DNA from 3 places in the Paenibacillus sp. P4_A7 genome. Region 2 is predicted to be linked to each of the others. Evidence: riboswitches for the same ligand, from Rfam matches in the RefSeq annotation. Region 2 holds a riboswitch; each other region holds the start of a gene.
The links. Region 2 has a riboswitch for cyclic di-AMP ahead of AC1DWN_RS03265 (hypothetical protein). Riboswitches for the same ligand answer to the same signal wherever they lie in the genome.
Positions count from the first base shown of each region.

Region 1: linked by a shared signal. The riboswitch ahead of AC1DWN_RS13585 (C40 family peptidase) and the one ahead of AC1DWN_RS03265 (hypothetical protein) in region 2 are both predicted to bind cyclic di-AMP.
Region 3: linked by a shared signal. The riboswitch ahead of AC1DWN_RS01640 (ubiquitin-like domain-containing protein) and the one ahead of AC1DWN_RS03265 (hypothetical protein) in region 2 are both predicted to bind cyclic di-AMP.

Region 1 covers NZ_JBFUHJ010000085.1:11,435-14,711, forward strand. Annotated here, with positions in the region: gene AC1DWN_RS13580 (cryptochrome/photolyase family protein) at 1-948, opposite strand, end outside; gene AC1DWN_RS13585 (C40 family peptidase) at 1,111-1,587, opposite strand; cyclic di-AMP (ydaO/yuaA leader) riboswitch at 1,591-1,741, opposite strand; gene AC1DWN_RS13590 (hypothetical protein) at 2,092-2,901, opposite strand; gene AC1DWN_RS13595 (M1 family metallopeptidase) at 2,929-3,277, opposite strand, start outside.
Region 2 covers NZ_JBFUHJ010000011.1:27,520-30,796, reverse strand. Annotated here, with positions in the region: gene kdpA (potassium-transporting ATPase subunit KdpA) at 1-1,302, opposite strand, end outside; gene AC1DWN_RS03270 (potassium-transporting ATPase subunit F) at 1,342-1,419, opposite strand; gene AC1DWN_RS03265 (hypothetical protein) at 1,565-1,972, opposite strand; cyclic di-AMP (ydaO/yuaA leader) riboswitch at 2,094-2,284, opposite strand; cyclic di-AMP (ydaO/yuaA leader) riboswitch at 2,418-2,615, opposite strand; cyclic di-AMP (ydaO/yuaA leader) riboswitch at 3,075-3,250, shown strand.
Region 3 covers NZ_JBFUHJ010000005.1:60,594-63,870, forward strand. Annotated here, with positions in the region: gene rnmV (ribonuclease M5) at 1-106, opposite strand, end outside; gene AC1DWN_RS01640 (ubiquitin-like domain-containing protein) at 283-1,431, opposite strand; cyclic di-AMP (ydaO/yuaA leader) riboswitch at 1,677-1,858, opposite strand; gene AC1DWN_RS01645 (TatD family hydrolase) at 2,043-2,816, opposite strand; gene AC1DWN_RS01650 (HD domain-containing protein) at 2,834-3,277, opposite strand, start outside.

The DNA of each region.
Region 1 (3,277 bases), on a different contig from region 2:
AATAGGTATGCCGGTCGCACCGGCAGCCCATGCATGGAAGCTGTCGCTCGATAGAGCAGAAAAATCAAATAGATGCTCATAACGGAAAAACTGGTCATGATACTTAGCTTGATATAAATAAAAGTCACGCCATGCCAGCTGCCTAAGCCATGCGTCCGCGCCTGGCAATCCAAGCGTGGTCTCATAGGCTTGACGTGCTGAAATAGCTCCCGTATTCAAGAAACGAGAGAGACCGCTCGATTGCTCTTCAGCGTAAGCATCACGGCTATTCGCATAGATGGCTAATCGTTCTCGAACAAATCGATCCAGCTTGCCAGTGGATTTAGCGGGGCCATATCCGGCCGTCGACTCACCAAGCGCACAAGAGGCATGATTAGGCAAGGAGAAGCGGGATGAGATACTTCCACTTATTTCACATAACGTAGTAAGGTCGTGAATGGTTGCTGTGCCCATAGGGGTATAACTTTGCAGCATGTAGCTGCTCCACATTCGGTAGAATGGCGTAAATACTTTGTAGGGTTCAGAGCGTCTAGCAAAAGCTTGAAAGCTCTCTAAATCAGCAAGCGACGCATCCTCAATAGACAACCAGCGACTGCCTAGCTTAAACGCGGCTTGCTGCAGCCTCTCATCGCGGCTGCGGGAGTAGGGGGTATAGTCTGCATGCACGATAATCTCATCAATGGAATGCTGTTGCAGCAGCGCCTCTACGATCTCTACTGGATCGCCGTATAAAACATGCAATTCTTTCTGAGCTTCGGAGTAGCTATGCAATAAGGAGGCTGCTTGGCCAATGAAATTACGTCCACTATGGCTTGTGAGCTGACCTTCACCTGTTAAAATCGGATCTAATATAAGTAAATGGATGCCCATTGTATTCTTAGTGCGTAAATAATCAAATGCGCGGAGATCGGAAACGCGCAAGTCCTTGCGATGAATAAATAAATACATCGGATATAGCTCCCTTCAAAGCAGCAGGTTATAAGCTTATCCCACTCATCAGTGAAATAGAAACAACAAAGCCGCATGTGGTTTGTCGACAAGGACAAACTACTGCGGCTTGGCTGTAAGAACTTACTGTAGCATCCTAGGTAGAAGGGTGCTTACTCTACTTTATTGTTCGTCAGCAAATTTCTCGAAAGTGTCCATTGACATCACACGACGTGCTGTCACGAAACGTTTCTCATAATAAGAGGAGTCAAGTTTGTCTGTTACTACCCCTCTGGATGTGGAGGCGTGTGCAAACTTACCATCTCCAATATAAATGCCAACATGGGATATAGCGCCATTATTGCCGCCAGACGTGTCGAAGAACACGAGATCTCCCGCAATTAGGTCTGCTTTAGCGACCTTCTTGCCTGACTTACCTTGGGATGTAGATGTACGGGGAAGATCCACGCCCATTTTATCGAACACATAGGTAGTAAAACCGGAACAATCGAAGCCTTTCGACGTATTTCCTCCACCTTTGTACGGGCTACCAATAACATCATTGATATATCCGTCTAGTTTGGAGTCTGCGAAAACGCTTCCCGCTTGAAAAGTAAGGATGAGTACTAAACCTAAAAGTAATGCGCTAATCTTCTTCAATTGTAAAGCTCCTTCCAGTGCCGACGAGGTTAGCTGTGGGGTTCGGTTGAAGGTTCCCTATGATTCCTCAGGCGCTGAACGAGTCAGACGTCGGAATCAATTCACCCAAAGTGGTTCCCCCGTTTCCCGTTAGGGAATTTGGCAGGTTTGTATTGCTTTGAAGAATTATTCGATTATTTTCATTGATCTCCTGCCTTTACTGTTAATTTCTAATAATTCTCATGGAACTTTCTGACTAAAAGGTTCGTTTAAACATTTTTCATGTAATATAAACATCTTTGAGTAGTTCTTTCTAACTAAAAAGGAATAACTCAATTTCATTAATTATGTATACACTCCTTAAAATATACCGAATAGACCGGTAGCTCCTTTGCTGCATGGACAAGTTGAAATAGCTAGAAAGCACGATTCTACGCGGTTTTACATTGAAAGATTAGAAAATTTTCATACTAAAAAGCCTCTCAACCTACGCTGCAGCGCAGAAAGGGAGGCTCTAATAACTAGTTATTTCATTTGCAAGGAATCGTACTGCGTTGCGATCGTCCATACCTTCATAAGCGTGCGTACTAGGTTATAGCCTTGATGTAGGATGAGTGCGAACAGTCCGGCCCAGATTAGCGATAGACTTGTAACGACGAGTCCAATTCCTGCACCGATAGCCCACATGATCAACGAGATGGAAGCATAGGTAAGGAAGTTTTTGATGGAATGCCATAAGTAGCGGAACACGCCCTCGCCTGATACAGCACCGAATTGCATCGCTAGAAAAAGCAGATGAAGCACTGTTGCCCATAGAATCCATATTACGGTACTAGGAAGCATCGTTTGTAGTAGATTGGGTACCGAGCCGCTATGCAAAAAGGAACCGAAGGCGCGTGGCAGCAGCCACCAAGCAGGAGCTAACGTAAGTACAGTTTCCACCCAGTATAAGAGCAGAACGGGCTTCCAGGCCTTCTTAATGCCTTCAAGGAAACGGGTGCTGCCGTTACTTCTGGCTTGGTGCAGAGAATAGAATAGTCCGGCATTGAACAAAGGTGTCAGCAGCATCCGAATGGCGAACAGTCCACCAAGCATCCATAAGTAGGGAGACACCAGATCCGTTTTGATTAGCTGAAACTGGGCTTCTGTCATGAACAGCTGAACGGCGTTATCAGATGGAGAAGCGCTGGGGAAACGTCGTAATAGCGGCGCTACGACAGAATCAATAAAACGGTACAGAAAGAACCCCCAAAGCAATTGATACAGAAAAAGTAAGATCACGAGATAAAAATGTTTGACTGCCAGGGACCAGCCTTGCTTCATATATATCTTCATCTTTTATCGCTCCTTGAACCCATATACTTACCAGCTGAATGACCCAAGCAGCCCTTCAATCAATTTCGAAACGCCGAGGCTCCACCTTGTGCGTGTTTCATCAGGCAACTGCGCTTGCATATAGTTGTTGATCAGCTTGTTGTCTAGTACATTTCTGTGTTCTGGATCGACGACGGCCCATACAAGTGGAGCAGTGTGAACCTGCTTATATTGAATATGAGAGCTGTCTGCATTCCATTGCTTTGTTACGGTCATGCCGTCTTTGAACTGCATAGTAATTGGAATCGAACCGTTGATACCACCATATTTTTTAATGAGAACGGTTGATTCGTACATTTGTACGCCATCCTGCTTAACTGGCTTTACTTGGATCGCT
Region 2 (3,277 bases):
GAGCGCCGTTGGTGCTAGGATGATGAACGGATGGACCAAAATCACAATCGCGATCAATTTCATTTCGCGAGCTTCGATCTTCCGTCCGAGAAATTCTGGTGTCCTTCCGACCATCAAACCAGCAAGGAATACAGCCAGAACCGCGTACATCAGCATGTTAATCAAACCAACGCCCTTGCCGCCGAACACGTTGTTGAGCATCATTAGTGCTAGAGGTGTAATGCTGCCAAGCGGCGTCTGCGTGTCATGCATATTGTTGACACTGCCTGTTGTCGCTGCTGTGGTTACGGTTGTGAACAGACTGGATTGGGCTAAACCGAAACGAACCTCTTTTCCTTCCATGCTTCCTTGGGAGGCATCGATGCCGAGCTCGTTCATAACAGGGTTGCCCTTGGTCTCGGAGAAATAATTGAGAGACAAGAAAGCAAGAAACAAAATCATCATGGCCGAGAAAATAACCCAGCCCTGCTTGCGGTTTTTGGCAAATAATCCGAACGTATACGGCAATGCAGCCGCTAAGCACCACATCGATAAAATATTGATTACATTAGTAAGCGGGTTTGGATTTTCAAATGGATGTGCGGAGTTAACTCCGAAAAACCCTCCACCGTTTGTTCCTAAATGCTTAATCGATTCAAGTGAAGCGACCGGACCGATTGCTATTTGCTGCTCTGCACCTTCTAAAGTCGTTACCTTTAATGTAGAATCGAGCGTTTGCGGAACCTGCAGCGCCACAAGCGCTAACATGACGATGAACGCAAGCGGTAAAAATACACGAACATTCGCTTTTACAAAATCTTGAAAGAAGTTTCCGATCGTTCCGCCCTTGCTCGTAATGGCTCTTACGAATGCAATGGCTACACACAAGCCTGTAGCGGCGGAGGTGAACATCAGCATCGTAATAACAGCCATTTGCGAGAAGTAGGACAAGCCGGTTTCTCCGCTGTAATGCTGAAGATTTGTATTCGTCATAAAGCTAATAATGGTATTGAATGATAGCGTCTGTTCCATGTTGTCGATACCATTCGGGTTAAAGGGCAGAAACTTCTGCATCCGTAATATAAAATAACCGAAGGCGACGAGTGCAATGTTCGTAATAATGAAGCTAAGTGCATAAACTTTCCAAGTCATTCCCTTGCGATCTTTTAAACCGAGCAGCCAATAAATAGGGCGTTCTGCAAAAGAGAACCATTTATCCGTCCGGTTTTCTTCGTTTGAGAATACGTGAAACAAATAGGTGCCCAAAGGTTTAACGAGCAGCACCAATATGATAATAACGATAGCAATTTGAAAAATGCCCATGTTTTACATATCCTCCTCAGAGAGCTTTGTTGAAAAAAGTTAAAATTTCTCTGGGTTAATTAAGGCGTAACCCAAATATACAAAGATAAGCACCGTAAAAATGTAGACGATGATCATTTTCGTTCGCCTCCCGAATCCTGAATAACGCGTTCGCACCAAAATAAAAATGCGGAAAATAACCCAAAGGTCGCGGCTAGAATCAATACCATGTACACATCCAACATGTACGTTCACTCCCCGTATTTTCGATTATTGAATTCCATCATTCCATTAGCATTCTGCCAAGAAACGATACCTCGCTGCTCGTGGTATAGATGATATAATTGGCCCCCACAGCTTTATAAATCATACGAGGGTTATTCGTGTGTGTAATGACGTAAATCGGTTTAGACGTCCATTTCCTGCAGAGCTGAATATATCGGCAGCATAGGGTAAAGCTTCTTTCGAATAGGAACACTTTCCCTACAGAGAAATCGGGCACAGTCCAAGTGTTTATATCTTTCGTATCTACCATCAGAATCCGCTTCACTCCAAGCAATTCCATTCTTCGCTTTTCTTCGGAGTTGTTCACGATTGCGGCGACAGGAAATCCTTGAGCGATTAGGTGACGAATGAAGCCTTCGCCTGTATGGTTCGGTGCAGATACAAGGATGTATTCTGGTTCTATCATTTCGATTCTCCTCCTGGTTAGTTGAAGAGAAGACAACAAAAAAGAAGCCTGCTAGAAGAGGAACTCTTCTCGCGGCTTCTGAAGGCACAGGAAATAAATCCGTGACTTTCGCACGATAGTCGTTGCCTCTCTCGATACGCTTGCGAGGTTAGCTGTCGGATTCGGGCGTGAGAGTCGCCCTACCTATGTACAAGTAGCTTGCACATAAGATTCACCCCATGCGCCGGATACGTTGTCCCGCTCGGACTTCGATGATCACGGCTGCTGTTGGTTCCCCCGTTCCTTTGTTCAAGGATTCAGCGATAAAGATGCATGGTGAAACATATTTTCTATATTTTAAAAAACCACAGCCTTTACGCCCTGTGGTCGTAGCTTCCGATTACAAGCTTCATCATCCTCTCTCTCCAAAACAACACTTATCAAATGAATGAATCCTCATTTATAGATGCTGCCTATACCACGCTTACGAGGTTAGCTGACGGATTCGGGCGGTGAGAGTCGCCCTACCCAGTCCTCAGGAATGAACTGCATTCCTGTGACCGGGATTCACCCCAAGCATCACACCAGAACAGCTCTCACACCGTCCGTGCAACACTTTCATGTGGTTCCCCCGTTTTTCTTTATAGATAAGGATTTATAAGTATTCACTTATAAACGTACTTATCTATCACCGCGAAACGAAAGCTTTTGCCGTAGAAGACGGCGACAGCCGTTTACGCTTGTGAAAATTAAGCGTTCTAAGAAGGAAACGTTGTATGAATCCTGAGATGAATCATACGCCTGACAAAAATTTCTGTAAAGAATAACTATGATTCAAATTTTACAATAAACGGCACTTAGAGGGATCTTATAACCATCACACCCCCTATATACTCCGTGTAGCTAGTATTATCTCGGTATCTCTTGCTTATTGCAAAATAGTCAGCTTGAAGAAGCAATATGGCAGATAATAAAGGCATGATGTAGATTGATGCGCTTTCATCGACTAAATTGGTGGAATTATAACCAAGGAATGCTCAAATTGGGGTTTACATTTTTATACCGCCGGAGTAATATTCAGTTCAATACCATACTGATTCAAATAAGGATGGGCATCTGCTGCTTATCCAAAACGCATAAATCCCGAATAGGGATGCGGGGGATCCAAACGAAGGTATTCGTAAGCTAGAATCCCTCATGGGGTGAATCCTGTAAGGCATGCTGAAAGCATGTCGCAGGTAGGGCGCTCGCAAGCCCGAATCCGTCAGCTAACCTCGTAAGCGTATTGTGAGAGAACCGTTACCCGTACTTTCTTCGCATGATGAT
Region 3 (3,277 bases), on a different contig from region 2:
CCTCACCAATTGCCGACCCATTCGTTTCAATCGTATCCGCTTCTACTGCTCGTTTTATAGCTATGGTATCATCCTTACCTTCAACGACAATGATCTCTTTGATCACGAAGACCATTCCCTTCCTTAATTATTTCACTTGCTTTAACATCTAAGGATGGCCACTGCTTTACTGTTACTATTAACCTAACTAGTCCGCAAACATACAAAAAGAAGAGGCATTGCCTCTCCTTATGATGGCATATTTAATTGGAATTTACGATATGATGATGATGACCCCATAAATCAGCTTGCAGTAGGTTTATTTGGTCCTAATAAATAGACTGTGTAACCCTTCTTCTTGCCGAACTTATCGACACTCTTAGTGCTATCAAAATAAATATCGATTTTATTTCCTTTAATGGCCCCGCCTTTATCTTCTGCACGGCGGAAACCTATACCTTCGATGTATACCCACCAACCAATAGGAATAACTTTCGGGTCAACCGCAATGGTCCGTCCTTCTTTCACACGCGTACCTGATGCAGTGATTCCATACCAAGGATGCGAAGCATCCTTTCCTGTTGATTCCTCATCTGCAGAATAGGCAGTTAAGGTGAAGTTTTTTATTACCTTCTTCGCCTTAAGCTTTACACCATTCTTAGTCAGTGTTGGAACACTTTGAGTCTTATTTGAAAGTACCGATACTTTAGGCTCTTCCTTCTTTGAGCCGACTGCTACAACCTGATCGACTGATGCTGTCTGCACAACCTTGTTGACCGACTTCTTTGATACCAATATACCATCTTCATATTGTTTCTCGATTCGCTCGACAACAAGCCCTTCCTTACCGGTCTTCACTAGCTTTTCCTTACCCTTTTCCAGCGTTGGATCGTCTTTCTTCACGATAGAGAACGGCAATACATGTTTCGTTTCCGATACCTTCGTATCGACACGAACTACAGTAACCGTCGTTTCCGCATTAATGACTGATTCCAGCGGAGGTGATACTTTATCTTGACCACGAACAGGAATATTTAATTCCTCGATCGCCGCCTGCACTGTTCTCTCTGTCGTGTATACAGTCGATGCCTTGCCATCAGCCTTCACAATTACCGGTATCGCTTGAGTTACCTCAATACGATCTCCGTCCTTTATCGCCGCGTTAAGCGGCTTTGACACCTCATCATGTGGTCCAATTGCGATAGCTTGTTCATCCAGTAGGCGTTGCAGGACCCATTGCTTCGTTTCAACAACGGTTTCTTGTCCATTCACTACTACGGAGACGCTTTTGACAGCCGTTCCGTACAACAACACCAAAAACATGAAAGTCATAGCGATTGAGATAATAGCACTCAAAAGAATCAAACGCAAGTTTTCACGCTTCCATCGCAATGCGAAAGACATGCTGGATGATCGTTTCCCATGGGTGTCCTTTACTTGGAATAATCCCACTTCATCGGTCCTCCTTCATAGCCCCGCCGCCAAGTGTTACGCATGATACAACTGACGCGACTATAGTATATTGGCGTGCAAGCACGCAAACCAGTAATGCTATCTAACCTCCCATCCCCATCTCTAACCCTATGTKGACAAAATCCGGTTTATTCGAAAATAAAAAGAAGCCGTCGACAGAGGATCTGTTTCGTGGCTTCCCGGGTTTTTACACTAGGGATACAGAAAAAAAGGGCACGAGGTTTGATCACTCTCTATGAACGCTTACGAGGTTAGCTGACGGATTCGGGCAAGAGAGCAGCCCTATTCGTAGTACAATGCTCATGGCATCGGCTATGAAATTCACCCCTGAAGAATTCAAAATGCGGTACATTTTCCCGCATTTGGTTCCCCCGCTCTCCGAATGGAGATTAAGCGTAAACTGGAAATCCAATACAAATGTTTAATGCTCTGAGATGAATCATACCTTCATCTGAGCCTAGTTGTAAAGATGCGATAAAAGACGATTTTAGCTAAAAAGAGGGGTAATGATGGTAAAAATCGGCGAATACTCGCTTAAAAATCAGTTTTTACGCCCTATATGTCCCTAAATCTCTCGAATACACGCAATATCACTCAATAGCAAAACATTTTTTTCCATTTTCACTCGTAATTGATGCGATTTCATCTACTGTTTTGCCTAATAATTCGGCTATTGTCTCAGCTACTCGAGACACATAAGCAGACTCATTTCGCTTCCCACGATATGGACTTGGAGCTAAATATGGGGCATCCGTTTCGATCAATAAACGGTCGAGCGGAACTCTCTTGACCACCTCTTTTGGAACTCGTGCATTTTGGAAAGTAACAGGCCCGCCAAATGAAATATAAAAGTTCATATCCAAGCATTGCTTAGCGGTCTCCCAGCTGCCTGAAAAGCAGTGCATCACACCGCCGACCTCTGCCGCGTTTTCTTCCTGAAGGATACGAATGACATCCTCATGCGCATCACGGTTATGAATGACAATTGGTTTTCTAACCTTGCGTGCAAGTCTAATTTGCTCTCGAAACACGCGCTGCTGTACCTCTTTGGGCGACGTATCCCAGTGGTAATCCAGTCCAATTTCCCCGATAGCTACGACCTTCTTATGGGCGCATAAACGCTCGATCCATTCTAGGTCTTCAGGAAGCATATCTATACTGTCAACTGGGTGCCAGCCAACAGCCGCATAAATAAAATCATATTGCTCAGCAAGTGCCATAGTCGTCGGAATTGTTTCGCGATTAAAGCCTATATTCACAAGCATATGTACGCCTGCAGCCCTTGCTCGTTCTATAACCTCTGTGCGGTCCTCATCGAACTTCGTCGAGTCTAAATGTGTATGGGTATCAAACAGTAATGTCATGTTAATGTTAGGCTCCTTTAATCGAGTTTAAATAGTTTTTTTAGCGAGTTGTTTAATAAATGCGCAGATTGCTTCAACGGCTCCTCAGGGTAGTACAAATGATATTGCCCTTGATGCAGTCCAGTAATAGAACGAACGATGTCGGATTTAGCAGATATTTCACTGATTTCTCCTTGATTATCTAACAACAAAATCGGCGCTTTTCCTTCCTTTTCTCCCTCTTTTTTATCTGGTCGATAAACGTCATATGGCAGGTCAAATGGGAAATCAATCATCATATGATAGTCAGGATGTAATCCTATAGAAAGGAAGCCATTACTTATTTCATTTAATAATTCTTCATCCGGGTTTTCAATCGTAATATATTTGTATAATTTGCGATTCATGAAACGATCGCACAAGTCACTCAGAATGGGATCGGCTTCTTCCGTCCACTGCGTAAAAACGGCTTGAACAAGAGC